DNA from 3 places in the Cupriavidus sp. SS-3 genome. Region 1 is predicted to be linked to each of the others. Evidence: predicted binding sites of a transcription regulator. Region 1 holds the regulator's gene; each other region holds the start of a gene.

The links. Region 1 encodes sigma-54, which starts transcription at its own class of promoters, with help from an activator protein. Its sites were predicted from a motif close to TGGCANGNAANCTGCTTT; they were not measured.
Region 2: the regulator sigma-54 is predicted to act here: its motif matches at 1,558-1,575, upstream of U9J39_RS06935 (circularly permuted type 2 ATP-grasp protein).
Region 3: the regulator sigma-54 is predicted to act here: its motif matches at 2,804-2,821, upstream of U9J39_RS16370 (GTP cyclohydrolase II).

Annotation. Positions count from the first base shown of each region.
Region 1 covers NZ_JAYLVT010000005.1:196,813-206,435, forward strand. The annotation lists gene U9J39_RS10495 (adenine phosphoribosyltransferase) at 1-194, opposite strand, end outside; gene U9J39_RS10500 (DJ-1/PfpI family protein) at 400-978, shown strand; gene U9J39_RS10505 (ribbon-helix-helix domain-containing protein) at 1,082-1,456, shown strand; gene U9J39_RS10510 (cation:proton antiporter domain-containing protein) at 1,484-3,463, opposite strand; gene U9J39_RS10515 (KpsF/GutQ family sugar-phosphate isomerase) at 3,606-4,589, shown strand; gene lptC (LPS export ABC transporter periplasmic protein LptC) at 4,636-5,265, shown strand; gene lptA (lipopolysaccharide transport periplasmic protein LptA) at 5,386-6,030, shown strand; gene lptB (LPS export ABC transporter ATP-binding protein) at 6,039-6,839, shown strand; gene U9J39_RS10535 (RNA polymerase factor sigma-54) at 6,962-8,440, shown strand; gene hpf (ribosome hibernation-promoting factor, HPF/YfiA family) at 8,489-8,839, shown strand; gene U9J39_RS10545 (PTS sugar transporter subunit IIA) at 9,186-9,623, shown strand, end outside.
Region 2 covers NZ_JAYLVT010000003.1:213,263-222,885, reverse strand. The annotation lists gene U9J39_RS06935 (circularly permuted type 2 ATP-grasp protein) at 1-1,343, opposite strand, end outside; gene U9J39_RS06930 (gluconokinase) at 1,682-2,188, opposite strand; gene edd (phosphogluconate dehydratase) at 2,259-4,151, opposite strand; gene U9J39_RS06920 (MurR/RpiR family transcriptional regulator) at 4,409-5,362, shown strand; gene U9J39_RS06915 (DNA internalization-related competence protein ComEC/Rec2) at 5,385-7,808, opposite strand; gene U9J39_RS06910 (TatD family hydrolase) at 7,880-8,740, opposite strand; gene lolD (lipoprotein-releasing ABC transporter ATP-binding protein LolD) at 8,754-9,494, opposite strand; gene U9J39_RS06900 (lipoprotein-releasing ABC transporter permease subunit) at 9,487-9,623, opposite strand, start outside.
Region 3 covers NZ_JAYLVT010000009.1:249,614-259,236, forward strand. The annotation lists gene upp (uracil phosphoribosyltransferase) at 1-146, opposite strand, end outside; gene U9J39_RS16365 (URC4/urg3 family protein) at 219-1,511, opposite strand; gene U9J39_RS16370 (GTP cyclohydrolase II) at 1,508-2,746, opposite strand; gene U9J39_RS16375 (acyltransferase family protein) at 3,013-4,137, opposite strand; gene U9J39_RS16380 (hypothetical protein) at 4,298-4,438, opposite strand; gene U9J39_RS16385 (MFS transporter) at 4,435-5,715, opposite strand; gene U9J39_RS16390 (LysR substrate-binding domain-containing protein) at 5,888-6,820, shown strand; gene U9J39_RS16395 (DUF2917 domain-containing protein) at 6,789-7,076, opposite strand; gene U9J39_RS16400 (TolC family outer membrane protein) at 7,181-8,527, opposite strand; gene U9J39_RS16405 (beta strand repeat-containing protein) at 8,701-9,623, opposite strand, start outside.

The DNA.
Region 1 (9,623 bases):
TCCAGTTGCGCATCCATATAGCGGTGCACGAACACGTCGATCAGCACGCGCAGGGTCTTGGGATCCTGCAGCAGCGGCGTGATGTCGCGGAACATCACGCCGGGCTGGGGCCAGTCCGGAACGGTACGGATGCGCTCGCGCAGGTAGCCGGTGACGTCGCCGAGGTCGGGGGACTGGATGATGGAATCTGCCATAGGGATCAGGGGATGGGCGCGCGGCGCGCCAGTCAGAAAGCGGCGGCGGCAACCTGCGGACGCGCGGTAACCCGCCGTGGTAACCCATTACCACCCGCGCCACCGGGGCGCCCAGCACAATGGCCCTGCCGGCCGGACCGGCTGCCCGAGCCGGCTTGCCGCGTCCGGCACCCGCCGGACACCCGTAACCATACAGGAGACCACGATGGCAAAAAAGATTCTGATGCTGGTGGGCGACTACGCCGAAGACTACGAAACCATGGTGCCGTTCCAGGCGCTGCAGATGGTGGGCCACAGCGTCGATGCCGTGTGTCCCGACAAGCGCGCGGGCGACGCGTGCGCCACCGCGATCCACGATTTCGAGGGCGACCAGACCTACAGCGAGAAGCGCGGCCACAACTTCACCCTCAACGCCAGCTTTGCCGAGATCGACCCGGCCAGCTACGACGCGCTGGTCATCCCGGGCGGGCGCGCCCCCGAATACCTGCGCCTGAACGCGCGCGTGCTGGAGATCGTGCGGCACTTCGCCCAGGCCGGCAAGCCGATTGCCGCGGTGTGCCACGGCGCCCAGCTGCTGGCGGCCGCGGGCGTGCTGGAAGGCAAGACCTGCTCGGCCTACCCGGCCTGCGCGCCAGAGGTGAAGCTGGCCGGCGGCACCTATGCCGAGATCCCGGTCGACCAGGCCCACACCGACGGCAACCTCGTCACCGCCCCGGCCTGGCCGGCGCATCCGGCCTGGCTGGCGCAGTTTCTTGCGGTGCTGGGCACGCGGATCGTACATTAGTGCTTTCCGCACGCGGCGCCGCCACGCGCGATGCATGGCTTGCCGACCCGGCAGGCCATGCACGGCCTGCCGGCCGCGCCGCCCGCCCGCCAGGGAGCCCTCGATGTGTGAAATCTTTATCCGCGCCAATCCGGCGTCTTACCAGAGCCAGTCGCGCTCGCTGCGCCTGCACGGCGCGGCCACCAGCATCCGGCTGGAAAGCCTGTTCTGGGAAGTGCTGGAAGAACTGGCGCAGCGCGACGGCATGACCGTCAACCAGCTGATCACGCGCCTGCACGACGAACTCACCGAACACCGTGGCAGCGAGGCCGTGGCGGGCAACTTCTCATCCTTCCTGCGGGTGTGCTGCCTGCGCTACCTGATGCTGCAGGGCGAAGGCCGCATCCCGGCCGATCGCGACGTGCCGATCCGCTCGCTGGATCCGCGCGCCGTGCTGGACAACCTGCCGGAGTCCTGGGTCGAGCCGCGCCCGCACTAAGGCTTGCTGCGGCGCCAGATCCGGCGCTCAGCCGTTCAGGATGCGCGTCTCGGCGGCCTCCAGCGCCTCGGGCGGGCCGCGCAGCACGACGATATCGCCGGGCTCCAGCACGGTCTCGGGCTGCGGGTCGAAGGCGCGGATGCCGCGCCGGCGCACCGCGGTCACCTCGACCCCGATGCGCTCCAGCCCCAGCACGCCCAGGCGCCTGCCCACCGCGGTGGATTGCGGGCCGAGCGACACCGAATGCAGCCGCACGGAGTCGCGCTCGACCATGTCCTCTTCGTCGTCGCGCCCGTGGAAATAGCCGCGCAGCAGGCTGTAGCGCGCGTCGCGCGCCTGCTGCACGCCGCGCACCACGCGCCGCATCGGCACGCCCAGCAGCACCAGCGCGTGCGAGGCCAGCATCAGGCTGCCTTCGATGATTTCGGGCACCACCTCGGTGGCGCCGGCCTTTTGCAGCGTGTCGAGCTCGGAATCGTCGACCGTGCGCACGATCACCGGCAGCGCCGGCGCCAGCTCCTGCACATGGTGCAGCACCTTCAGCGCCGACGGCGTGTTGGCATAGGTCACGATCAGCGCCGCGGCGCGGTGCAGGCCCGCCGCGATCAGCGCCTCGCGCCGGCCGGCGTCGCCGTAGACCACGGTATCGCCCGCGGCGGCGGCCTCGCGCACCCGGTCGGGGTCCAGGTCGAGCGCCACGTAGTTGATGCCCTCGCGCTCCAGCATGTGCGCCAGGTTCTGGCCGCTGCGGCCGAAGCCGCAGATGATGGCGTGCTTCTCGGTCTGCAGGCTCTGCGCGGCGATGCGGGTCATGTTGAGCGACTGCATCAGCCATTCGTTGGCGGCAAAGCGCAGCACGATGGCGTCGCTGTACTGGATCAGGAAGGGCGCGGCCAGCATCGACAGCAGCATCGACGCCAGGATCACCTGGATCAGCACCGGGTCGACCAGGTTCAGGCCGTCGATCTGGTTCAGCAGCACGAAGCCGAACTCACCCGCCTGCGCCAGCCCCAGCCCGGTGCGGATGGCCACGCCCTGGCGCGAGCCGAAGACCCGCGCCAGCACCGCGATCAGCACCAGCTTGAACAGCACCGGCACCACCAGCAGCGCCAGCACCAGCCATACGTGGTCCAGCACCACGCGGATATTGAGCAGCATGCCGATGGTGACGAAGAACAGGCCCAGCAGCACGTCGCGGAACGGCTTGATGTCTTCTTCCACCTGGTGGCGGTAGGGCGTCTCGGAGATCAGCATGCCCGCCATGAAGGCGCCCAGCGCCATCGATAGGCCCAGCCGCTCGGTCAGCGCCGCCGTGCCCAGCGTCACCAGCAGCAGGTTCAGCATGAACAGTTCCTGCGAGCGGCGCGCCGCCACCACGTGGAACCAGCGGCTCATCAGGCGCTGGCCCAGGAAGAAGATCGTGCCCAGCGCCACCACGATCTTGAGCGTGGCCAGTCCGAGCGCCATCACCAGGTCGCCCGGGTCGCGCGACAGCGCCGGAATCACGATCAGCAGCGGCACCACCGCCAGGTCCTGGAACAACAGGATGCTGATGATGTTGCGCCCGTGCTCGCTTTCCAGCTCCATGCGCTCGGACAGCATCTTGGACACGATCGCGGTGGACGACATCGCCAGGGCCCCGCCCAGCGCCACCGAGGCCTGCCACGACAGCGGGAACAGCCAGTTGAAGGCCCAGCTGGCCGGCACCACCGCCAGCATCGACAGCACCACCTGCGAGCCGCCCAGGCCGAATACCAGCCGCTTCATCGCGCGCAGCTTGGCCAGGCTGAATTCCAGCCCGATCGAGAACATCAGGAAGACCACGCCGAATTCGGCCAGGTACTTGGTCTGCGCGGTATCGCTGGCCAGCCCCAGCGCATGCGGCCCGATCAGGATGCCGACGGCCAGGTATCCCAGCATCGGCGGCAGCTGCAGCATGCGGAACGCGACCACGCCGAACACGGCGGCGGCCAGCAGCACCAAGGTCAGTTCCAGCGGAGAATGCATCAGGCGGTCAGGGTGACCGGCGAGGCGCGCGGCCGACCCGGCACGGGCACCCTGCCGGCGGAAATACGGCGAGCACGGGCGAGCACGACGCGCGCCAGGGTCGGCTCAGGTGCGGTCGCATTCGTTGGTATACTTCGTCGCCATGATAGCCAATTTCGATGCGGATCGAGCACTCAGGCTCGCCCGCGACACGCTCCAGACTGAAGCCGATGCGGTTTCCGCACTTTCCGGCCGCCTGAACGGCGACTTTGCCCGTGCCGTGCAGCTGATCCTGCTATGCACCGGGCGCGTGGTCGTTTCCGGGATCGGCAAGTCCGGCCATATCGGCCGCAAGGTCGCGGCCACGCTGGCCTCGACCGGCACCCCCGCGTTCTTCGTGCATCCGGCCGAAGCCAGCCACGGCGACCTCGGCATGGTCACGCGCGACGACGTGCTGATCGCCTTCTCCAATTCCGGCGAGACAGGCGAGCTGCTGTCGATCATCCCGATCGTCAAGCGCATCGGCGCGCGCCTGATCTCGGTCACCGGCAACCCGGACTCCAACCTCGCCAAGCTGGCCGACGTCCATCTGGACGCTGCGGTCGAGAAGGAAGCCTGCCCGCTGAACCTGGCGCCGACCGCCAGCACCACCGCCGCGCTGGCGCTGGGCGACGCGCTCGCGGTGGCGGTGCTGGATGCGCGCGGCTTCGGCGAGGAAGACTTCGCCCGCTCGCACCCCGGCGGGGCGCTCGGGCGCAAGCTGCTGACCCACGTGCGCGACGTGATGCGCACCGGCAACGCCGTGCCCGAGGTGCGCGAAAGCACGCCGCTGGCCCAGGCGCTGATGGAAATCACGCGCAAGGGCATGGCCATGACCGCGGTGGTCGATCCCGACGGACGCGCCATCGGCGTGTTCACCGACGGCGACCTGCGCCGCCTGCTGGAAACCCCGCGCGACTGGAAGACCGTGCCGATCGGCGAGGTCATGCACCGCAACCCGCACGTGGTCAACCAGGACCAGCTGGCGGTGGAAGCCGTGCAGGTGATGGAAGCCAACCGCATCAACCAGCTGCTGGTGGTGGACGACGACGGGCGCCTGACCGGCGCGCTGCATATCCACGACCTGACCCGCGCCAAGGTCATCTGAGCCGGCGCGCCACCGACGGCACCAGCAGCACAACGCCAAGGACACCATGCAGGCACTCCTCGCCTCCCTCAGCGGCATCGTCATGCGGCTGCTGCCGCTGCTGCTGATGGCCATCGTGGCGGGCAGCACGTTCTGGCTGGTCCAGATCAACTCCCCCAAGGAAGACCAGGCCGCGCAGACCACCAAGAAGCACGAGCCGGACTACTTCATGGACCGCTTCTCGGCCACCGAGCTGGCGCCCGACGGTAGTACCAAGATCCGCTTCACCGGCGAGCGCATGGTCCATTTCGAGGACGACCAGACCTACGAGGTCACGCGCCCCGCGATGCGCGCCTACGAGCCGGACCGCCCGCCGGTGACCGCGCGCGCCGACATCGGCCGCATGAACGCCGAAGGCACGGTGATCGACCTGTACGGCAATGGCCACGTGCTGCGCCAGCAGGGCAAGGACCCGTCCAAGGATCCGCAGCTGACCGCGGCGTCGAGTTATTTCCAGCTGCTGGTCAATGACGACATCGTCAAGACCGACAAGCCGGTCAAGCTGACGCGCGGGCCCTCGGTCATGACCGCCAACGGACTGATCTTCAATAACGTCACCCGCGAAGTACAATTGCTCGGCAATGTACGCGGCACCATCATCACCGGGCCGTCCCCGGGCCGTGCGCCAGGATCCTGAGTCCCGGTCCGGCGCAGCCGTGCATGCGGTGCCGGCCGGCACCGCCCTGCAGCGCACGCGCCAAAGTCCGCGCAAACCGCACCACCACGCATCCAGACGCCCTCAAGCAACCCTGCCAACATGACCGCTTCCCTGACGACATCGTCCCGTCGACGCACCGCCCCGGCCCTGCTCGCGCTGGCCCTGGCCTTCGGCCTGCTGGCCCAGCCTGCCCTAGCCGAGCGCGCGGACCGCGACAAGCCGATGGTGCTGGAGGCGGACAACGCCAGCTATGACGACGTCAAGCAGATCTATACGCTGACCGGCAACGTGGTGCTGACCAAGGGCACCATGATCCTGAAGTCCGACGCCGCCGAGCTGCGCACCGACCCCGAGGGCTACCAGTTCGCCGTGGCCACCTCGAAGCCGGGCAGGCAGGCCTATATCCGCCAGAAGCGCGAGGGTGTCGACGAATACATCGACGGCTGGGGCGACCGCATCGAGTACGACGGCAAGCAGGAATTCTCAAAGCTGATCGGCAATGCCCGCATGGCGCGGCTGCAGGGCGCCAAGCTGCTCGACGAGATCCGCGGCGCGGTGCTGACCTACGACAGCCGCAAGGAACTCTATACCGCGGCGGGCGGCGGCAGCGGCGATGCCGCGGCGGCCAACCCGTCTGGCCGCGTGCGCGCGGTGCTGTCGCCGCGCCAGGACCAGAAGTCCGGCACCGCAGGCGGCTCGCCGCTGGACCTGAAGTCGGCGCCCGCGCCCGCCAACAAACCCTGACCGTACCCATGACCGATACCGCCACCATTGCCGACAAGCCTGTCGTCGAAGCCAACTCCGTCCTGCCCGGCGGCAGCACGCTGGTCGTGCGCCACCTGAAGAAGCGCTATGGCTCGCGCACGGTGGTCAAGGACGTCTCGCTCGATGTGAAGAGCGGCGAGGTGGTCGGGCTGCTCGGCCCCAACGGCGCGGGCAAGACCACGTCGTTCTACATGATCGTCGGCCTGGTGGCACTGGACGAAGGCGATATCGTGCTCGACGGCGACCACATCAGCGGCCTGCCGATCCACGAGCGCGCGCGCATGGGGCTGTCGTACCTGCCGCAGGAAGCCTCGGTGTTCCGCAAGCTCAACGTCGAGGAGAACATCCGCGCGGTGCTGGAGCTGCAGCTGGACAAGGGCAAGCCGCTGGCCAAGGCCGAGATCGAGCGCCGCCTCGATGCCCTGCTCGACGACCTGCAGATCGCGCACCTGCGCAACAACCCGGCGCTGTCGCTGTCCGGCGGCGAGCGCCGCCGCGTGGAAATCGCGCGCGCGCTGGCGTCGTCGCCGCGCTTCATCCTGCTCGACGAACCCTTCGCCGGCGTGGACCCGATCGCCGTGGGCGAGATCCAGCGCATCGTCAGCTTCCTCAAGGCGCGCAATATCGGCGTGCTGATCACCGACCACAACGTGCGCGAGACGCTCGGCATCTGCGACCACGCCTACATCATCAGCGAAGGCACGGTGCTGGCCGCGGGCCAGCCCGAAGACATCATCGCCAACGACGCCGTGCGGCGCGTCTACCTGGGCGAGAACTTCCGCATGTGACAAGACGGCTGCCCGGCACGGGCAGCCATGGCTGCGCGGCGGGAGAGTCAGCGGCGATCACGGCGCATAAGCGATAGCAATTTCCGTTCCAACATCGGAAAGATGCGCATAAAATAGGTCGCATGAAACCGTCGCTACAGCTCCGCCTCTCCCAGCACCTGGCACTGACCCCGCAGCTGCAACAGTCGATCCGGCTGCTGCAGCTTTCCACGCTGGAACTGCAGCAGGAAGTCGAACAGGCGCTGACGGAAAACCCGCTGCTCGAGCGGGAGAACGACTGGATCGAAAGCCCGCTGCGCGTGGCGGCCGATGGCTCGGTCAACGTACAGAGCGCGCCCGCGCCCGCCCCCGCCGAGCCCCAGGGCAATGGCGACGCCCGCGCCGAAGGCGCCGCCGATGACAGCTACGGCGACAACAGCAGCGGCGACGACTACGGCAACAGCGACTGGAGCCTGGACGACTTCGCCCGCCGGCCGCAAGGCGACGAGGACGAAAAGACGCCGATGCAGCTGCGCGATGCCGAGCCCACGCTGCGCGAATACCTGATGGAGCAACTCACACCGCTGAAGATCTCGGCGCGCGACAAGGGGCTCGCCATCTTCCTGATCGAATCGCTCGACGACGACGGCTACCTGAGCGCCTCGCTCGAAGAGATCTGCGCGGAGCTGCCCGAAGAGCTGGAGTTCGACCCCGACGAAGTCCACGCCATCCTGACGCTGCTGCAGAGCTTCGATCCGGCCGGCGTCGGCGCACGCAATGCCGCCGAATGCCTGGCGCTGCAATTGCGCCGCCTGACCCACCCGCAGCGCGAACTGGCGCTGACCATCGTCACCCATCATCTGGAACTGCTTGCGGTACGCGACTACACGCGGCTGAAGAAGGCGCTGCAGGTCGACGAAGTCGCGCTGAAGGCCGCGCACGACCTGATCCGCTCGCTGGCCCCCTACCCCGGCCACGCGTACAGCCGGCCGGAGGCGGATTTCGTCGTGCCGGACGTATTCGTGCGCAAAAGCGGCAGCGGCTGGGTCGCGCAGCTCAATCCGGATGTGATGCCGAGGCTGCGCATCAACGACATGTACGCCCAGATCCTGCGCGGCGCCAAGGGCGAGACCGGCACCGCGGGGCTGCAGCAAAAGCTGCAGGAGGCGCGCTGGCTGATCAAGAACATCCAGCAAAGGTTCGACACGATCCTGCGTGTCTCGCAAGCCATTGTCGAGCGTCAAAAGAACTTTTTCACCCACGGTGAAATCGCCATGCGCCCCTTGGTTTTGCGGGAGATTGCCGATACACTGGGTTTACACGAGTCAACCATCTCCCGGGTGACGACCAATAAATACATGGCCACGCCGATGGGTACTTTCGAACTGAAGTACTTCTTCGGCAGCCACGTGTCCACCGAAACCGGTGGCGCGGCTTCATCAACGGCCATCCGCGCCTTGATCAAGCAACTGATAGGAGCCGAAGACCCGAGGAATCCCCTTTCCGACAGTCGCATCGCCGAACTGCTGGGTGAGCAAGGCTTCGTTGTCGCACGCCGCACCGTTGCCAAATATCGCGAAGCCCTGAAGATCCCCGCAGTGAATCTCCGCAAGTCTTTGTAGCCGAGCCCACCGCCTGCCTGGTGAGGCTCTTTCAGAAGGAGAAGCGCTATGAACTTCAAGATCAGTGGACACCACCTGGACATCACGCCCCCTCTGCGTGAGTACGTGGAAACGAAGCTGGAGCGAATCGTCAGGCATTTCGATCAAGTCATTGGCGTTAGCGTGCTGCTCTCTGTCGACAATCACAAGGAAAAGGACCGGCGTCAGTACGCGGAAATCAATCTGCATCTAAAGGGCAAGGACATCTTTGTCGAGGCGCATCACGAAGACCTGTATGCGGCGATCGACGCACTCGTCGACAAGCTGGACCGTCAGGTGATTCGCTACAAGGATCGCGTGCAAGGCCACGACCGCGAAGCGGTCAAGTACCAGATGGCCGCAGCGCAAATGCAGCAATAAACCCGTGCCCGGCAGCCCCGCAGAGGGCTGCTGAACCAGGATTCCACAGGCAAGCCGCGCCGAAGCGCGGCTTTTTTGCGCCCTGGCACAGTGCCGGCTGTGGCAGCGGAGCAAACCTTGCCACGCAGGGAAGCCCGAAATGTTCGCAAGCGCAGCGCCAAGGTGTATGCTGCGCCATACAAAGAGAGAGAACTCGTGGCCGCGCCTGCTCGCGCTGCACCGCACAATGCAAGGGTAGCCGCTGCTCTATAATGGGCCGGACGTCTCCTCCGCCGGCGGCGGTCAGGGAGCCAGCCGCTGCCCGGCGGAACGATCCGCCCGCTAACTGAAATCCTGCGCATCGCCCATGAATCGTTTGGCCAAATTGCTGCCACCCGGCAACATCACCCTCGACGTCAGCGTCACCAGCAAGAAGCGTGTGTTCGAGCAGGCCGGGCTCCTCTTCGAGAACAACCATGGCGTGGCGCGCGCCATCGTCACCGACAACCTGTTCGCGCGCGAGTCGCTGGGTTCGACCGGACTGGGCGCCGGCGTGGCGATTCCGCACGGGCGCATCAAGGGCCTGAAGCAGCCCCTTGCCGCCTTCATGCGCCTGGCCGAGCCGATTCCGTTCGAATCGCCGGACGGCAAGCCGGTGTCGCTGCTGATCTTCCTGCTGGTGCCGGAACAGGCCACACAGCAGCACCTGGAAATTTTGTCCGAGATCGCGCAACTGCTGTCGGATCGCGACATGCGCGAGGGCCTGGCGACCCTGCCCACGCCCGATGCCGTGCACGAACTGCTG
Region 2 (9,623 bases), on a different contig from region 1:
GGGCGCAGGTCGATATGGCGCGGCGCGATGCCGGCCTCGACATAGGTCGGGCAGGTCGACAGCGCCAGCGTGGGCTGCGCGATGTACTGCTCCGGCCTGGAGCGGACCACCTCGCGGAAGGCATCGATCTCGGCGCGCGCCGCCGCCGGGCCGACCAGCATGCCGTAGCCACCGGCCCCGTGGGTTTCCTTGACCACCAGTTCGGCCATATGGTCCAGCACGTACTGCAGGTCCTCGGCGCGCCGGCACATGTAGGTCGGCACGTTGCTCAGGATGGCCTCTTCGCCCAGGTAGAAGCGGATCATGTCCGGCACATAAGGATAGATCGACTTGTCGTCGGCCACGCCGGTGCCGATCGCATTGCAGATGGTCACGTTGCCGGCGCGGTAGACCGACAGCAGCCCCGCGGCGCCGAGCGCGGAATCGGGGCGGAACGCAAGCGGGTCGAGGAAATCGTCGTCGACGCGCCGGTAGATCACGTCGATGCGCTGCGGACCCTGCGTGGTGCGCATGAACAGGTGGTTGTCCTCGACGAAGAGATCGCTGCCTTCGACCAGCTCCACCCCCATCTGCTGCGCCAGGAAGGCGTGCTCGAAGTACGCCGAGTTGTACATGCCCGGCGTCAGCACCACCACGGTGGGATCGGCGATCGCCTGCGGCGAGACCCCGCGCAGCATGTCGAGCAGCAGGTCGGGGTAGTGCGCCACCGGCGCCACGCGGTTGCGCGCGAACAGGTCCGGGAACAAACGCATCATCATCTTGCGGTTCTCGAGCATGTACGACACGCCCGACGGCACCCGCAGGTTGTCTTCCAGCACGTAGAACTCGCCCTCGCCGGCGCGCACCACGTCGATGCCGGCGACATGCGCATAGACGTCATGCGGCACGCTGACGCCGAGCATCTCGGGCCGGTACTGGGCGTTGTTGTAGATCTGGTCGGGCGGAATCACGCCGGCGCGGATGATGTCCTGGCCGTGGTAGATGTCGTGGATGAAGCGGTTCAGCGCGGCCACGCGCTGGCGCAGGCCTTTTTCCAGCAGCGCCCATTCGCTCGCGGGGAAAATGCGCGGGACCACGTCGAACGGAATGGTGCGCTCGGTACCGCTGTTGGCTTCGTCCTTGTCGCCGTAGACGGCGAAGGTGATGCCCACGCGCCGGAACACCAGGTCGGCCTCGGCGCGCTTGTTGGCCATGGTGCTTTCGGTCTGGCGCGCCAGCCATTCGGCGAAATGCCGGTAGTGCGGGCGGACCGCCCCCTCAGGCAAGGTCTGTCCCGCGTGGATCAGCGCTGGCGCACTGTTGTCGCGCCAGTCCAGCATCTCGTCGAAATACCGCGCCGCCATGATGGCCGCTCCTCCATGTCGCGGGCGCCGCTGCCGGCCGCCCTGGTTGCCCTGGCTGTCCTGCCCTGCCGCGCGGCCGCGCCGGTTGGCGCAAGCCGCGGTGATGCCGTCGAGTCACTGGCCCTTCCAGCATACCCGTGCCGGCGAAAGCCGCAAGGCGGCCGGCGGGCCGCCCGTGCCACCGCAGCCGCGCCGCCCGGACACCGAAGCGAAGCTAGCAAGATGCCTGCCAGCGCACGCAAAAAACGGCCGCCGGTGAGGCCGGCGGCCGTGGTTGCGATCCATGGAAAGTCGGGAAGTCCGCCCGGGACCATGCCCCTCCGGGCACGGGGCAGCGGTCAGCGCGGCGCGCTGGCGTCCTGCCGCACGGTGGCGCGCAGGATGGTGTCGACCAGCGCTTCCGGTGGCTGGCGGATGTCGAGGGCCAGCGCGTCGCCGGGCACTTCCAGCGTATCGAACTGGCTTTGCAGCAGCTCCGGATTGAAGAAATGCTCGGTGCGCGCGGACAGGCGCTGGCCGATCAGCGCGGCATCCCCCTTCATGAACACGAAGGTCACGCCGCCATCGGGCGGGGTCAGCCGGTCGCGGTAAGCCTGGCGCAGCGCCGAGCAGGTGAACACATGGGTGCGGCCTTCGGCCCGGGCAGTGTCGATGGCCGCGCGCATTGCCGCCAGCCAGGGCCAGCGGTCATCGTCGGTCAGCGGGATGCCGGCGTGCATCTTGGCCTTGTTGGCGTCGCTGTGGAAGTCGTCGGCGTCATGGAAGCCGCAGCCCAGCCGCTGCGCCAGCAACTGGCCGACCGTGGTCTTGCCGCTGCCGGAAACGCCCATCAGGATATAGATCATGTCTGCTCCGTCGGTCTTGGTATCGGATGGTGTTGCCATCCTTGTCGGTTGCCTGCCTGTCCTGGTCCGGTTATTGTGCGACGGATCGCAGCTCGGCGGTACGGCCGTCGGCGCCGGCGGCGTCGGCATCCAGTTCGGACAGGTCGAGTGCGCTGCCGCCCTCTTCCGCGATCCGTGCGTGGCGCCGGAACAGGCCGAACAGGCCGCGCCCCAGGCTGAACTGCGCGAACCGGTCGGCAGGCGCGAGTACCGGCGCCCGCGCCGCGAATTCGGCCTCGTCGCCCAGCCATTGCAGCGTGCCGGCGACAGCGTCGACCCGGATGCGGTCTCCGTCACGCACGCGCGCCAGCGCGCCGCCGGCCAGCGCCTCGGGGCCGACGTGGATCACCGCCGGCACCTTGCCCGAAGCACCGGACATGCGGCCGTCGGTCACCAGCGCCACCTTGTGGCCGGCGTCCTGCAGTGCGCCCAGCACGGGTGTCAACCGGTGCAGTTCCGGCATGCCGTTGGCATTCGGCCCCTGGAAACGCACCACCGCCACCAGGTCGCCGCCCAGTTCGCCAGCGTCGAACGCCGCCTGCAGCGCCTCCTGCGAATCGAACACCCGCACCGGGGCTTCGACCACGCGGTGCTCGGGCGCCACGGCCGAGACCTTGATCACGCCGCGGCCCAGGTTGCCCTGCATCAGCCGCAGGCCGCCCTCGGCGGAGAACGGCGCGCCCGCAGTCGCCAGCACCTGCGGGTCGCCGCTCTTTGCGGCGCCGTCGCGCCAGTGCAGCACGCCGTCCGTCATCACCGGCTCCTGCGCGTAACGGGCCAGGCCCGGGCCGGCCACGGTCTGCACGTCCTCGTGCAGCAGCCCGGCCTGCAGCAGCTCGCGGATCACGAAGCCGGCCCCGCCGGCGGCATGGAAATGGTTCACATCGGCCGAGCCATTGGGATAGACGCGCGCCAGCAGCGGCGTGATGCGCGACAGCAGGTCGAAATCATTCCAGTCGATGACGATGCCGGCGGCGCGCGCGATCGCCACCAGGTGGATGGTGTGGTTGGTGGAGCCGCCGGTGGCCAGCAGGCCGACCATGGCGTTGGCGATGGCACGTTCGTCGACGATGCGCGCCAGCGGCAGGTAGCTGTCGCCGCGCGCGCGCAGCGCAATCGCGCGCTGTGCGGCCGCGGCCGTCAGCGCATCGCGCAGGCCGCTGTCCGGATGGACGAAGGCCGCGCCCGGCAGGTGCAGCCCCATCACTTCCATCAGAAACTGGTTGCTGTTGGCGGTGCCGTAGAAGGTGCAGGTGCCGGCGCCGTGATAGGCCTGGCATTCGGCCTCCAGCAAGGCCTCGCGCCCCACCTGGCCGGTGGCGTAGAGCTGGCGCACGCGCGCCTTCTCCTTGTTGGGCAGCCCGCTGGCCATCGGGCCCGCGGGCACGAACACCATCGGCAGGTGGCCGAATTGCAGCGCGCCCATCAGCAGCCCCGGCACGATCTTGTCGCACACGCCCAGCATCAGCGCCGCATCGAAGGTGTTGTGCGACAGCGCCACCGCGGTGCCCATGGCAATCGCATCGCGCGAGAACAGCGACAGCTCCATGCCGGCGTTGCCTTGCGTGATGCCGTCGCACATCGCCGGCACGCCGCCCGCCACCTGCGCCACCGCGCCGACCGCGCGCGCGGCCTCGCGGATCACGGCGGGATAGCGCTCGTAGGGCTGGTGCGCCGACAGCATGTCGTTGTACGCGGTGACGATGCCCAGGTTGGGCGCATGCTCGACGCGCAGCTTCAGCTTGTCGCTGGCCGGCAGCGCGGCAAAGCCGTGCGCCAGGTTGGCGCAGGACATGCCGCGCAGCGGCCCCAGTTCCGCCTGCGCGCGCTCGCAGCGCGCAAGGTAGGCGGCACGGCTGGCGCGGCTGCGCGCAACGATGCGGTCGGTAACGGCCTGAAGCTCGGCATGGACGGCAGAAGGCATGGCGTGACGGTCCTTGTGGGCGGAATGAGGCATGGCGATTCGGCGCGCCACGGCGCCGAATCCTGTAGATTTTCTACAATTCGGGCGCCATTATACCCAGCGCCCGCCGCTCGTCATTACGACCACGCAGAAAAATCGCGCAGAAAATGCCGGAGTCAGGGCAAACCCCAAGCGCCAGCCCCGCCGCATTTCGGGCAAGATGCGGCGCCAATCATTGTAGAATCTCTACATATCCTTTCCACGCCGACACTGCCTTCATGCGCGACCGCATCCTTGCCGTCTACGACACCCTTCGTCCTTCAGAACGCCGCCTGGCCGACTATGTCGCCCGCCACGGCGCCGCCGTGATCCGGCTGTCGATGCCGGAACTGGCCGAGCGCGCCGGCGTGTCGCAACCCACCATCGCGCGCTTCTGCGCGGCGCTGGGCTACGATGGCTTCCGCGAATTCAAGCTGCAGTTCGCGCAGAACGTCGGTGGCGGCACGCCCTTCGTGCACCAGGATGTGGCCGCCGACGACCGTCCGGCGGACATCGCCGGCAAGGTGTTCGACCGCACCATTGCCACGCTGATGAGCGTGCGCAACGCCCTGTCGGCCGACCAGATCGAGCATGGCATCCGGCTGCTCGCCGGCGCGCGCCGCATCGAGTTCTACGGCTGCGGCAACTCCGGCATCGTCGCGCTCGACCTGCAGCACAAGTTCTTCCGCCTGGGCATGCCGACCGTCGCCTATGCCGACCCGCACGTGTTCAGCATGTCGGCGGCGCTGCTGGGCCCCGGCGACGTGGCCGTGCTGGTCTCCAACAGCGGCCGCACCTGGGACATGCTGACCGCCGCCACGCTGGCACGCAGCAGCGGCGCCGGCCTGCTGGCGCTGACCCACAGCGGCTCGCCGCTGGCCCGGCTGGCCGATGTCTGCGTGTTCTCCGACGTCGAGGAAGACAGCGAGGTCTACACGCCGATGACCTCGCGCATCAGCCACCTGGTGCTGGGCGACGTGCTCGCCGCCGGCGTCGCGCTGGCGCGCGCGGACACCGTCGCGCCGCGCCTGCAGCGCGCCAAGGCGCATCTGCGCGAGCGGCGCATCGCCGGGGCCGAGCCGGCGCCGGCACGCAGCCGGGGCCGCGCCGTGGCGGCAGAGCCGGCCACGCCGTCTACGTCCACCAAGCCCGCACCGCCCGCCGCACGCCCCAGCCGCCGTAAGGCCGGCTGACCGCCCGCGACACCCGCGCACCCTAGCGCGGCGCCGGCGGCCGTTCCCGCCAGTAGCGCGGCTCCGCGTGCCGGAACATCGACAGCGTGTAACCCGCGCGTGCCGTGTTCATGGTCACCGCGCCGGTTTCGTCGGTGCGATAGCGCAGGATGCCCCCGCGGCCAAAGCGCTCCCAGACTTCGGCGTTCGGATGGCGATAGCGGTTGCCATAGCCCAGCTGGAACACCGCGGCCGCGGGCCCGACCGCCTCGATCCAGTCCGTGCCCGAAGACGTGCCGCTGCCGTGATGCGCCACCACCAGCACGTCGGCGCGCAAGGCCCCGGCCGGCAAGCGCCCGATCAATGCACGCTCCTGCGCCAGGCCGATATCGCCGGTCAGCAGCAGGCTGTGCGCGGCGGTGTCCACGCGCAGCACGCAACTGCGCGCGTTGCTGGGGATGGCGGCCTGCTGCGACTGTTCAGCCAGCGGGTGCAGCACGGCAAAGCGCACGCCGTCCCACTCCCATTGCTGTTCCGCGGCGCAGGGGCGCCATTGGCCTCCATAATGCGGCGCCTCCAGCAGCGGGTGGCCGGCAGGCGCACCGGTGCTGCGCGCCACCACGGCCACTGTCCCCGCAATGTCCGCCACGCCGCCGGCATGATCGAGGTCTTCATGGCTGACCATCAGGTGATCGAGTTGCGACACGCCCTCGGCGCGCAGTACCGGCACCACCACCTGCGCGCCCGCGCTGGAGCCCGAGGCATAGCCCGGCCCGGTGTCGTACAGCAGCGCGTGCGAGCGCGTGCGCACCAGCACCGCGGTGCCCTGCCCGACGTCGAACATCACCGCACGGAACTGGCCGTCGGCAACCGGCGGACCGCGCGCCAGCAGCAGCGGCAGCATCAGCAGCGCGCCATGCCAGCGCAGGCGCGCCGCAGCCACGGGCGCCACCAGCAGCGCCACGCCAAGCGCAGCCAGCAGCAGCGCCACCGGCCCCGCGCTGGCCGCCTCCCACATCGCCCCGGGCAGCATGGAAAACCATTGCAGCACGGCAGCCAGTCCCTGCATGGCAAAGTGGGCGGCCGCCATCACCGGCACGGCCAGCCACAGCGGCAGCGCGGCGCCCAGCAGCGCCAGCGGCGTCACCAGCAGGCTGACCACAGGGATTGCCACCGCATTGGCAAACGGCGACACCACCGAGACCTGGCCGAACAGCAACAGCGTCAGCGGCACCAGCCCGATGGTCACGGCCCATTGGGTGCGCGCGCCCGCGGCAAGCGCGGCCCGCAGCCGTTGCCAACGCCCTGCGGTCGCGGCGTCCCGTCCCGGCCGCGCAGCGAAGAAGATCACCGCGACGGCACCGAAGGACAACCAGAAGCCGGGCAGCATCACGGCCCACGGATCCAGCAGCAACGCCACCAGCGCCGCCCACGCCAGCACGATCGACGCCGGCGGCGCGCGTGCCCCCCACACCGCGACCGCCGCGACGCAAAGCATGGCGACGGTGCGCAGCGCCGGGATCTGCATGCCGGCCAGCATGCCGTAACCCAGCGCGGTGGCCACCGCGACCACCAGCGCGGCTTGCCGGGCCGGCAGCCACAATGGCAGTGGCCGGCGCAGCCAGCGGCCGCAGCCGAACGAATGGCGCCACAGCAGTCCGGTGAGCGACGCCGCCATGCCGGCCACCATGGTGATATGCAGTCCCGAAATGGCCACCAGGTGGCTCACGCCCGTGCGCCGGAACAGCTGCCAGTCGTCCGCCTCGATGCCGCGCTGGTCGCCGATCACCAGCGCGACCAGCACCGCGCCGAAGCGCGCCCCGGCCGGCAGCGCGGCGCGCAGGTGAGCGCGCACGGCGGCACGCCAGGCTTCGATGCGCCAGGCCAGCCGCTCCGAGGCGGCATCCTGCGGCGCACCCTGGGCGCGCCGCACGTAGCCGGTCGCGCCATAGCCCTGCGCCAGCAGCCAGTAGGCGTAATCGAAGCCAAACGGATTGGCGAGCCCGCGCGGCCGCCGCAGGCGCAGGGTCAGCGTAAAGCGTTGTCCCGGGCTTAACTCGAGCGGCGCGTCGCGCCAGTTGAGGATGACCCGGCCCGGCAGCGGCTGGTCCGGCCCCGCGGACTGCTCGACGGTGAACGCGAAGCGTGTGCCGGTGGGAGATCGAGTGGGAAGCCCCGAGACCACCCCGCGCACGTTAAGGTCGCGCGCCTCCAGCCCCACGGGCAGCCATTCGCGCAGGCGCAGTTCGGCGCGCCACGCGGCCCAGCAGTACGCCATGGCAAAGGCCAGCGCGGCCAGCGCCAGGCCTTGCAGCATGGCAGGCAGACGCCTGCCCCACAGGGCCATGCCGATGGCGCACAAGGCCAGCAGCGCGGCGCCCAGGCGCAGGCCGTGCGCCTGCGGCAGCGTCGACTGCTGCTGCAGGGCCCAGCACCCGGCCACGAATGCCCCCACAAAGCGACGCACGGCACCTCCTCCGATGATCTTGCATTACCGGAGTTGTACCCGCGCGCAGGCGCGGCGAGCTTGTCAGCCTGTCAAGAAGGCGTGGAAGTTGTGTGACCGCCAGCAAGCGGAGGCGCCATGGTGTCCGCAAACGCCGCCAGACGCGGCAGCGCCGCCACGGCATTGCGCCAGGTCGCCTGCGCCAGCGTGAGGGCGTCGATGCCGCGCAGTTCCGCCATCACGCGCGCCACGCCGGCGACCTCCGCCGGCGTGTTGCGCGCCTTGTGCTGTTCGCCGAACTGGTCGTCCGACAGCCATGCCGGCGCGATGTCCGGTGCATCGGTTTCCAGCACCAGCGCCTCCAGCGGCAGCTCCGTCGCCAGCCGGCGGATCTGGCGCGCGCGGCTGAAGGTGACATTGCCGCCGAAGCCCAGCTTCAGGCCCTGCTCGACGAAGCGCCGCGCCTGTTCGTGGCTGCCGTTGAAGGCATGGGCGATGCCGCGTTTGACGCCGAGCTTGCGCAGCTGCGCGCCGACCTGGTCCTGCGACTTGCGCACGTGCAGCAGCACCGGCAGGTCGAACTCGCGTGCGATCTTCAGCTGTTCGGCGTAAAGCCAGGTCTGGTGATCCGCCTCCAGCCCCGCGACGAAGAAGTCGAGCCCGATTTCGCCGATGCCGACGAAGCGCGGGTCGTCCATGCTGGCGGCCACCTGGCGCCGCAGCGTGTCCAGCTCGGGCTGGCCCGCGCCGGGCGAGCACAGCGGGTGGATGCCCAGCGCGTAGACGCAGCGTGCATCGCGATGCGCCAGCGCGCGCACGGCGTCGAAGTTCCACGCGGCCACCGCCGGCACCACGATGCCGCGCACGCCGGCGGCCTCGGCCGCGTCGGCGACCTGCTCGCGGTCCGGGTCGAACTCGCCGGCGTCGAGGTGGCAATGGGTGTCGATCCACATGGGCGCGGCCGCTTCAGCGTTCCTGGTGCAGGTGGCCGTCGCGCAGCCTCAGCACGCGGTCGCAGCGCCCGGCCAAGTCCAGGTCGTGGGTGACGATGACGAAGCTGGTGCCGAGCGTGCGCGACAGTTCCAGCATCAGGTCATAGACGCCGCCGGCGGTGTGGTCGTCGAGATTGCCAGTGGGCTCGTCGGCCAGCACGCAGGCCGGCTGGCCCACCAGCGCGCGCGCAATGGCGACGCGCTGGCGCTCGCCGCCGGACAGCTCGCCCGGCCGGTGCCGCGAGCGCCCGCCCAGCCCGACGCGCTCCAGCATCGCCTGGGCGACCTCGCGCGCGGCGTGCTGGGTCAGGCCGCGGATGCGCAGCGGCATCGCCACGTTGTCGAGCGCGGTGAATTCCGGCAGCAGGTGGTGGAACTGGTAGACAAAGCCCAGCGAGCGGTTGCGCACCACGTTGCGCTCGCGCTCGCGCAGCGCCGTGAAGGGCTTGCCGAGCAGCGCGACGCGGCCCGAATCGGGCTCGTCGAGCCCGCCCAGCACATGCAGCAACGTGCTCTTGCCCGAGCCCGAGGCGCCCACGATGGCCACCTTCTCGCCGGCGTTGACGCGCACGTCGACGCCGCGCAGCACGTCGACGTCGAGCTCGCCCTGGCGGAAGCGCTTGGTCAGGCCCTCGGCCACCAGCACCGGCGCACCGGTGCGCGGCAGGCCCGGCGCGGGCGTGGAAGTATCGGCTTGCAGCACGGCTTCACTCATAGCGCAGCGCCTCCGCGGGGTTGACGCGGGCGGCGCGCCAGCTGGGATAGAGCGTGGCCAGCGTGGCCAGCACGAAAGAAATGATGCCGATGGTGGCGATGTCGTTCACGCGGGGATCGGAAGGCAGTT
Region 3 (9,623 bases), on a different contig from region 1:
TCGGTGGTGGTCTCCTCGCTGCGCACCAGCGTGACCTTGTGCTGCACCAGCGGATGGTCGACCACCATCACGCCGGACAGGCTGGCAGGGTCGGCGGGGTCCGGCGCGCGCGCCTCGACTGCGGGAACAGCGGTCATGTCGTTCATGGTGACGCTCCTGAAGCCACGTTGCACAAGCCTTCCCTGCTTGCAACGCCGCCCGCGGCGCGGGCGGCGCGTTCAGAACACCGTGCCGTCGCTGGTGATGGCAAACGGCGGCGCGCCGCCGGGCCGGCGCTTGGCGGCGATGCGCCGCCCCGCCGCCCAGGTGCCGCCTTCCAGCACGCGCGCCAGCGGAAACTGCGCTTCCTCCAGCCCCAGCGCCTGGCGCACGCAATCGGCCACCAGGTCCAGGCCGCTGACGGTCAGCGCGCGCCATTCGACGATGACGGGCTCGTCGACCGCATGCGGTTCGGCGGCAAAGCCGGTATCGCGCGGCACCATCAGCTCGAAGTCGTACAGCAGCCCGCCGTTGCGGTACTCGGGCAGGCCGGTCAGCGCGTCGAGGCCGGACACGGTCAGGCCGGCGTCCTCGAGCGGCTCCAGCAGCGAATAGGTCAGCCACTGGGTCAGCTTGTGGAACGGCACCAGCCCGCCCGGGGCCGCCGGATGGCGCCAGCAGTCCCCCAGCGACACGCCCTCGACCACGATGCGCCCCGGCCACACCGGCCCGAGGCCCACCAGCAAGGTGCGCAGCAGGAAGCCGGCATCGAGCTGGCCGCCGACGGCATGCGCCTTCAGGTAGTCATAGAGGTTGCCCAGCCGCGCCGGCCGGCCGAACAGCGCCGGAGTCGCGTCCATCACCTCGCCCAGCCGGCGCAGCAGCCCGGCGCGGCCTTCCAGGCCCACCAGCGGGTTGTGCTGCGCGACCTGGAAGGCATGGGCAATGCTGTCGGCATCGATGCGCTGCAGGCGCTCGGCATCGGCGCGCAGCGGATCGCCCGGCGCCGCGGAAAAGCCGCCGCGCGCGAACAGGTCGAAGCTGGCCGCGCCCAGTCCTTCCGAACGCGTCAGCACCAGGTCGCTGGCCGGATCGCGGTAGCGCCATTCCGGGCCGGCGCCCGCATCCAGCAGCACGCTGGGGATCACCAGATCGATCCCGATGCGGGCGCGCTCCTCGCGGTGTTCGGGCCCGCTCAGCGCGGCGCGCTCGCACAGCACCTGCCAGCGGTCCGTGCGCTGGTCGCCCGCGCCGCTTTCGAAATGGCGCCAGCGGCTGTGATACGGCACCTGCAGGTCCGGATAGCGCTGCCGGATGGTGCTGGCGACGTAATCGGCAATCGCATGCACGCGGTCCGGGTGCCAGGTGAAGAGCTCGGACGCGCCGCTGGCCACGTGTTCGGTGATCGCCGCGCAATGGGTGCGCACCGCCTCGGCGCACAGCAGCGCCGCCGCGGGATGCCCTTCGGGCACCGGGCTCAGCCAGCCGTTGCCAGGGCGCTCGTTGGCACTGTCCTCGGGATACCTCGTCATTCGTTCAACCCCCTGCCCTTTGCCAGGGCCAGTTCGTTCGCATCCGGCGGCGTGTAGTGCGTGAAGTAGCCGGCGGCCACCTTGGCGTCGATCTCGACACGGGCGTCGGCGGGGATCAGCGCCTCGGGGATCGCCACCTGCTCGACCACCTCGATGCCCTGCGCCACCAGCGCGCCATGCTTCATGTTGCTCATCGACGCCCAGCGGTCGATGCGGCGGATTCCCAGCCAATGGAACACATCCGGCATCAGCTCCTGGAAACGCATGTCCTGCACGCCCGCCACGCATTCGGTACGGGCAAAATAAGTCTCGGCGCGGTCGCCGCCAACCTGGCGCTTGCGGGCGTTGTAGACCAGGAACTTGGTCACCTCGCCCAGCGCGCGGCCCTCCTTGCGGTTGTAGACCACCAGCCCGACACCGCCCTGCTGCGCCATCTCGATGCACACCTCGATGCCGTGTGCCAGGTACGGCCGGCAGGTACAGATGTCTGACCCGAACACATCCGATCCGTTGCATTCATCGTGCACGCGGCAGGCGACGCGGGTCTCGGGCTTGCCCAGCTGGCTGACATCGCCGAAGAAATACAGCGTCATGCCGCCGATCGGCGGCAAGAAAACCTTCAGGTCCGGCCGCGTCACCAGTTCCGGGAACATGCCGCCGGTCTGCTCGAACAGGCTGCGGCGCAGCACGCTTTCCTTGATGCCGAAGCGGGCCGCCATGCCGGGCAAGTACCACACCGGATCGACCGCCGCCTTGGTCACGCGCACGTCGCCATTGGCATGCAACAGGTCGCCGTCTGGCTTTAGCCGGCCCGCGGCGATGGCCGAAACCAGTTCCGGCATGTTGATGTGCGCGCGCGTCACCGCGATGGTCGGGCGGATATCGACGCCGGCGGCGATGCGGTCGGCAAAGACGGTGGAGACCAGGTGCCCCCACGGGTCGAGCGAGACGATCTTGTCCGGGTCGCCCCACTGCGGATGCGGGCCGATGGCCTCGGCGGGCGCGGTATCGGTCAGGTCGGGACGGTGGTCGCGCTGCAGTGTGCCGGAGGCGACCGCCAGCGCACGGTAGATGGCGTAGGCGCCGGCGTGGGTGCCGATCACATTGCGCTGCGCCGGATTGCCCAGGCTGGCAATCACCGGTCCGCGCTCCGCCGCCGTGGCGGCGCCCCAGTGGATCGGCTCCGCCGGCTTGTCGCGCCGCGCGTGCGAAGTCAGGACGATATGGTCGGACATGACACCCTCGGTTCCCGATGGAATCCTGACCAATCGGTCAGGTTTACGATTCCATACTAGGCAACCTTTGTGCCATCACCCAATGCCCGTTTACGCCAGCGTTGCGCCACTGTGTGTGGCGTCCAACGCAAGTCCACGGCAGGGCCATGCACGCCCGGCGTGCCGACGGCACCACGCCGGCCGCTTGCATGCACCGCCCCGATGCCGCGGGCGTCCACGTAACGCAAGCGCGCTACACGTACGGCACGCGGCTATGGTTGCAAGGGTTACATGGTCGGGCGGCTCGCCGAGCCCGGGCCCGAATCGCCTGCCGCGTCACCGCGGCCGCCCAGCAACGCCCGCAGTGCCGCGAGCGGCTGCGCGCTTTCGACGAAGCGGTAGAACAAGGCCCCCGCCACATTGCTCAGGGCCCAGGCCGCCGCCATGCCCAGAGCGTTCAGCACCGGCTGCCCCGGTGCCAGATGCGACACCAGCGCATTGACCACCAGGCACACCGGGAAATGAACCAGGAACACGGAATAGGAAATGCGCCCGAAGTAGCCCACCACGCGCGCGCGCGGCCAGCGTTCCAGCCATTCGCCGCGGCGCGCCAGCGCCAGCAGCAGCGCGGTGGCCAGCGCCACGGCAATGCGCAGCCGGAAGTCCAGCAGCAGCGCGCCCAGCGCCACCGCGCCGAGCAGCGCCAGCGGCAGCAGCGGCCGGCCGGGGGCGGACGCCCAGTAGGCCAGCGTGCCCAAGCCATAGGCACCGAAGAAATACACGGCCCAGATATCCCAAGCGGCATCGCGGTTGAACCAGAACAGCGATGCCACGCCCGCAAGCGCGACCAGGCCGATGCTGACCGCCACGCCCGCCGCCGCCCTGCCGCGCGACACCGCCCGCGCGGCCCACAGCGTGCCCAGCAGCAGCGCGAACAATTGCAGGTCGATGGCCACGTACCAGACCCCGGCCGACAAGGCGTCGACGTCGACGATGTCATGGAGCAGCGTCAGGTGCGCGAGCAACTGCCCCAGCGTGGGCGACGCCGGGATCGAGTCATGCGTCATCCAGTGCCGCGCCACGGCGGCGCCGGCAATGCTGAGCAGGATCGCCGCGGCAAACGGCACCACCAGTTTCTGGTAACGGCGCCACAGCAGCGACAGCGGGTGCTGGCGGATCTCCAGCCGTCCGTCGGGCGCCAGGCTGCGCGCCGCCAGGAAGCCGCTGATCACCAGGAACACCTGTACCGCGATGCGGGCGTAGTCATAGAGCCAGTCCACCAGCCCCGGCGCCAGTTGGTAGGCGGCGTCGGACATCGGTCCATAGAAGGCGAGGTGGTGCAGGACGATCAGTTGCGAACTGACGGCTTTGAGGGCGTCGATGCACGGCAGGCGCGACGGGCGGGAGCTCATTGTTATAGGGAGGATGCAAAGGGCACGGAAGGCGCGATTCTACCCGCTGCGCCACTCCTCAATGTGGCGCAATACATACATTGTGCGGGTTGGTTACACAGTGGCCCTGCTTGTTGCGAGTTCGACCTCCGCCGCGCCGTGGTAGCGGCGGTGGTCGGGGTTACTGGCACAACGCCAGCAGCGCGATCCACGCCTGGGCATGGGCCGGATCGAGCCACTCCGCCAGCGCCACGGCGCATACGACCGCGCCACCGAGTACCGACAGCCAGGCGGCGAGCGCGGTTGCGCCGGGCCGCCTCATGGCCGTGCCGGCGCCAGACCGGAGCGGACGATCTGGCGGTCGTCGATCGGCGAATGCAGCGCCGCGGCGACGATACCCAGCGCCATGGCGCCGTACCAGACCGCGTCGTACGAGCGGGTCAGCTCGAACACCAGCCCGCCGAGCCACACGCCCATGAACGAGCCGAGCTGATGGCCCAGGAACACGAAGCCGAACAGCGTGGCGAGATAGCGCACGCCGAACACCTGGGCCAGGATGCCGTTGGTCAACGGCACCGTGCCCAGCCACAGCAACCCCATCGCCGCACTGAAGGCGTACAGCGTCGCCGGGCTCAGCGGCAGCAGCAGGAACATTGCCATCGCCGCGGTGCGCGCGAGGTAGATGCCGGCGAGCAGGTACTTCTTGCTGTGACGCCCGCCCAGCAGCCCGCACACATAGACACCGGCCACGTTGGCCAGCGCGATGATGGCGAGTGCCGCCATGCCGTCGGCCGGGCGCATGCCGCGGTCCAGCAGATAGGCCGGCAGGTGGCTGGCGATGAAGGCAAGCTGGAAGCCGCACGCAAGAAAGCCCAGGTTGAGCAGCCAGAAGCCCGAATGGCCGAAGGCCTCGCGCACGGCGGCGCTCAGCGGCTGGCCCCCGGCCCCGTCCGCCGCGCGGTGGTCCGGCGCCGCCGCGCCGCGGTCCTGGAACGGAAGGGCCAGAGGCAACAGCACGGCCAGTGCCACGGCAAGCAGCAGCAGCGTACCCGCCCATCCTGTCCCCGCCAGCAGCGTCTGTACGCCCGGCACCAGCGCAAACTGGGCGACGCCGCCGACGGCGCCGGCCAGTCCAAGCGCGCGGCTGCGCTGGTTGGCCCCCGTCATCCGGCTGAGCGCGCCGTAGACCACGCCGAAGGTGCTGCCGGACAAGGCCACGCCGAGGCAAAGGCCCGCCGACCACACCAGCGCCGTCGACGTATGCGCCTGCGTCATCCCATAGAGCCCCACGGCATACAGCGCCAGCCCGCCCGCCATCACCTTCCACGAGCCGTAGCGGTCGGCCAGCATGCCGGTGAAGGGCTGCGCCAGCCCCCAGGCCAGGTTCTGCACCGCCATGGCGAACGCGAAGGTCTCGCGGGTCCAGCCGCGCTCGGCAATGATGGGCAGCATGAACAGCCCTTGCACATGGCGCACGCCCAGCGCCACCCCCATCAGCACGCCACCGGCCAGCACCAGCACCCACAGTTGCCGCCACCAGGGCGTGGCAAGCCCGGCCGAGTGGATGGAAGCGGACGAGCGTGGCGGGTGGATGGTCATGACAGCCTCTTTTCGATCAATGGTGCCCGCAGGCGCAATGGCTCTATTGCACGCGGCGCCAGATCTTCCTTCAACCGATCTTTAGGTCGTCCTGCCATGCGCACCTCGCATGGCAGGAGCATCCCGGATCGTGCTGTAATGCAGAATCGCGCGTCTGCCCGGAGTTCACTGCATGTCCATCCCGCTGGTTCGCCTGTTCTCGCTCGATCTGCTCAAGGGCTTCGTCGCCGTCGGCCGACGCATGAGCATTACGCAGGCGGCGGATGACCTGTGCCTGACCCAGTCGGCGGTAAGCCGCCAGATCCATGCGCTGGAGGCGCAGCTGAAGGTGCAGCTGTTCGTGCGCAAGCATCGCGGCGTCGCCTTCACCGCCGAGGGCGAGCGCCTGTTTCGCAGTGCCGACAGCGCACTGCAGCAGCTGCAGGACGTGGTGGCCGAGGTGCGCCGCAGCGAGGGCCGGCAGCCGGTCACCGTCACCGCCAGCATCGGCGTGACCGGCCTGTGGCTGCTGCCACGGCTGGGCAGCCTGCAGAAGGCCCACCCGCACCTGGATGTGCGCCTGTCAGCCAGCAACCGTATCAGCGACCTGCGCGAAGAGGGCATCGACCTTGCGGTGCGCTATTGCCGCGACGCCGCGGCGCCGCCCGATGCCGTGCGCCTGTTCGGCGAGCACATCGCCCCGATCGCGCATCCGTCGCTGCTGGCCGCGCTCGGGCCGCACAGCGATGCGCTGCTGCAGCTGCCGCTGCTGGAATTCGACGATCCGCGCCCGTGGCTGCAATGGCGCAGTTGGCTGGCCGCGCGCGACCTGCGCCAGGCCAGCCAGCGCGGCATGCTGCGCTTCAACCAGTATGACCAGGTCATCCAGGCGGCGCTGGCGGGGCAAGGCATCGCGCTGGGCCGGCTCGAACTGGTGCGGCCGCTGGTCGACGGCGGCCAGCTGGCGCTGGTGCCGACCGCGCGGCAAGCGCCGCCAAGCCCGAACGCCTACTGGCTGATCCAGGCGGCCGCGCAGCCGCGCGCCGACGTCAAACGCGTGGCGCAGTGGATCTGCCAGGAAGCCGCGCACACGATCAAGTCGCCCGCGCGCGCCGCAGCCAGCTGAACCGCAGCGGGCCGGCCCGGCGCGGTGGCGCTTCGATCCGGCACAGCGCCGGGCCCGCACCGTGCAGCGCCGCGACAAAGACCTCGGCGTCCGCTTGCAGCCGATGGCGCTCGCCCGGCGCCAGCAACACATCGGGCGACGGCCGCCCCGGCACCTCGAAGGTCAGCCACAGGTTGCCGCCGCGGCAGACCAGTTCCGTGCCGGCGCGCAGCCGCAGGCCAAGGCATTCCGATTCCAGGGAAAAAGTGCGTGACATGAAAGGCTCCGGTTAGGGCCTTTTCATTGTGCTGAGCGGCGGCGCACGCTGCCATGAGCAATGCGTCGGCCAGCCATCTGGCAGCGGCATGCGAGCCCCGCATGCTAGCGCTGCCCCGTGCGTGTCCCGCCCTGTGCCAGCGCCTCGCCGGGGGGCGCGACATTGAGTGTCGCCAGCAGCAGCCCCATGCCCGCCAGGATGCGGTACTGGCTGGCGAGTTCGGTGTACTGGCCCGTCACAAAGGCGGTGCGGGCGCTGAAGTACTCGTTCTCCGCATTGAGCAGGTCCAGCAGGCTGCGCTGCCCGATGCGGAATTGCCTGCCGTAGCTGAGCCGCGTGGCATCGCTTGCCTGCACATATTGCTGCAGACTGACCAGGCGGTCCTGCGCGGTACGGTTGGCGTTATAAGCCAGCGACACGTTTTCCTGCACCTGCCGCCGCAGCCGTTCCAGGTTCTGCTCGGCTTCCTGGATCTGAAAGCCAGCCTCGCTGATGCGCGCCTTGTCGGCATTGCCGCGGAACACGTTATAGCGCACACGCAGCATCACCCGGCGCTCGTCGGTGGTGCCCAGCACACGGTCGCGGTCGCGTGCCCCGCCCACCTCGAGCTCCAGCCTTGGCCACAAGGCCGAGCGCGCCAGCGCGCGTGCGGCCTCGGCTTCGGCGATATCGGCCTGGCCCGCGCCCAGTGCAGGGTGGCTGGCACCGGCTACTTGCTGCGCCTCGCGCTCGGTTGCGGGCAGGACGGCGGCCAGCGATTCCGGCCGGGACAAGCGCTGCGGTGTCGTCCCGACCACGCGCACGAACGCCGCCTCGGCATCCTGCAGCGCGCCTTGTTCCGCCCGCAGGCTGGCCTTGGCCAGCGCCAGCCGGCTTTCGGCCTGGTAGAGGTCGGCCCGGCGCAGCACGCCGTTATCGGCGCCAAGCCTGATCTGGTCATGGATATGCTGGTGCGCCTCGAGGTTGGCGATGCCGATCGCCACCGTCTCCTGCCGGCGCAGCACCTCGACATAGACCCCGACGGTGCGCAACGCGATGTCTTCCGCGCTGGCGCCGACCCGGTAGGCCGCGCCGTCGATCCGGGCGCCCTGGCGCTCGACATCGCTGCTCACGCCGAAACCGTCGAACAGCATCTGCGTGATGGTGACGTCGGCGGCATGGCGGCCATACGAGGCGTCCGACATTCCAGCCACGCGGCTGCTTTGGCTGTCCAGCCGCACGCGGCCGGTGGCGCCGCCGATATCGATCCGCGGCAGGTAGCCGGCACGCGCCTGCTTCAGCCCCTCGTCGGCAGCCAGGCGGCGGCTGCCCGCGGCCAGCACTTCGGGATTGCTGTGCACGGCCAGGTCGACCGCCTGGGGCAGCGCCTGGCCGCCCGCGTGCCGCGGCAGCGCCAGCGCCAGCGCCAGCCATGGCAGCACGGGTGCCAGCCGGCACCATGTCGTCGTCATGCTTCCCCCTGCCGGGTACACCGCGCTCGTGCGCTGCACGCGTCCGAACGCGGCGCCCTACCCGCTTATTATGGTTTTGATACTGCCGGCAGCGTTGCCGCCGTCCTGCGTTGCCGCGTGTTGCCGTCTCTCTTGCCCTCTCCCCCCTGCCCCGCCTCCTGCCGGTGGCTGGCTCAGGCCGTATGGATGTTGCCGTTGCTCAGCAGCGTATTCAGGTCCAGTCCCACCACCCCCTGCAGCACGGCGACATCCTGGAACGCGGCGGCGCTGCCGCCGCCGTCCCGGTCCAGGCTGACCACGGTATTGCCATCGACTTCGGCCAGACGCACGAATTGCGCCACATTGGCGCCGGTCACGCTGACGCCCGACAGCAGCTCCGACAGGTCCAGCACGTCACCCCCTGCCGACGCCGGCGCGAGGTCGAAGTCAGCGATCGTATCGACCGAAGCGGCCTCGGCGCGCAGGAAGCGGAAGGTATCGCTGCCTGCGCCGCCCGCGAGCGTGTCGCTCCCGGCACCGCCGACCAGCAGGTCATTGCCCGCGCCGCCGGCCAAATGGTCATCGCCGGCGCCACCCCGCAGCACATCGTTGCCGGCCGAGCCCGTGATGCTGTCGTTGAAGGCCGATCCAATCACGCCTTCCATGCCCTTGTAGCTGTCGGTGCCCAGATTGACGCTGCCAAGATTGACCGAGGTCGCGCTGCTGCTCTGGACCAGGGTGAAATCGATCGCGCCGGTAGCATCGGAGAAATCCAGCAGGTCGATGCCCGCGCCGCCATCGAGGGTGTCGTTGCCCGCGCCGCCGCGCAGGATGTCATTGGCGCCGCTGCCGGTCAGCGTATCGTTGAACCGCGACCCGATCACGCCCTCCATGTTGCTGTAGGTATCGTTCCCAAGGTTGACGCTGCCAAGATTGACCGACGTCGCGCTGGTGCTCTGGACCAACGTGAAGGCCAGCCCGCTGCCGGCATCGGACAGGTCCAGCATGTCGATGCCGGCGCCGCCATCGAGCGTATCGTCCCCGGCGCCGCCTCGCAGCACGTCATCGCCCGCGCCGCCGCGCAATGTGTCACTCGCCAAGCCGCCGATGAAGACGT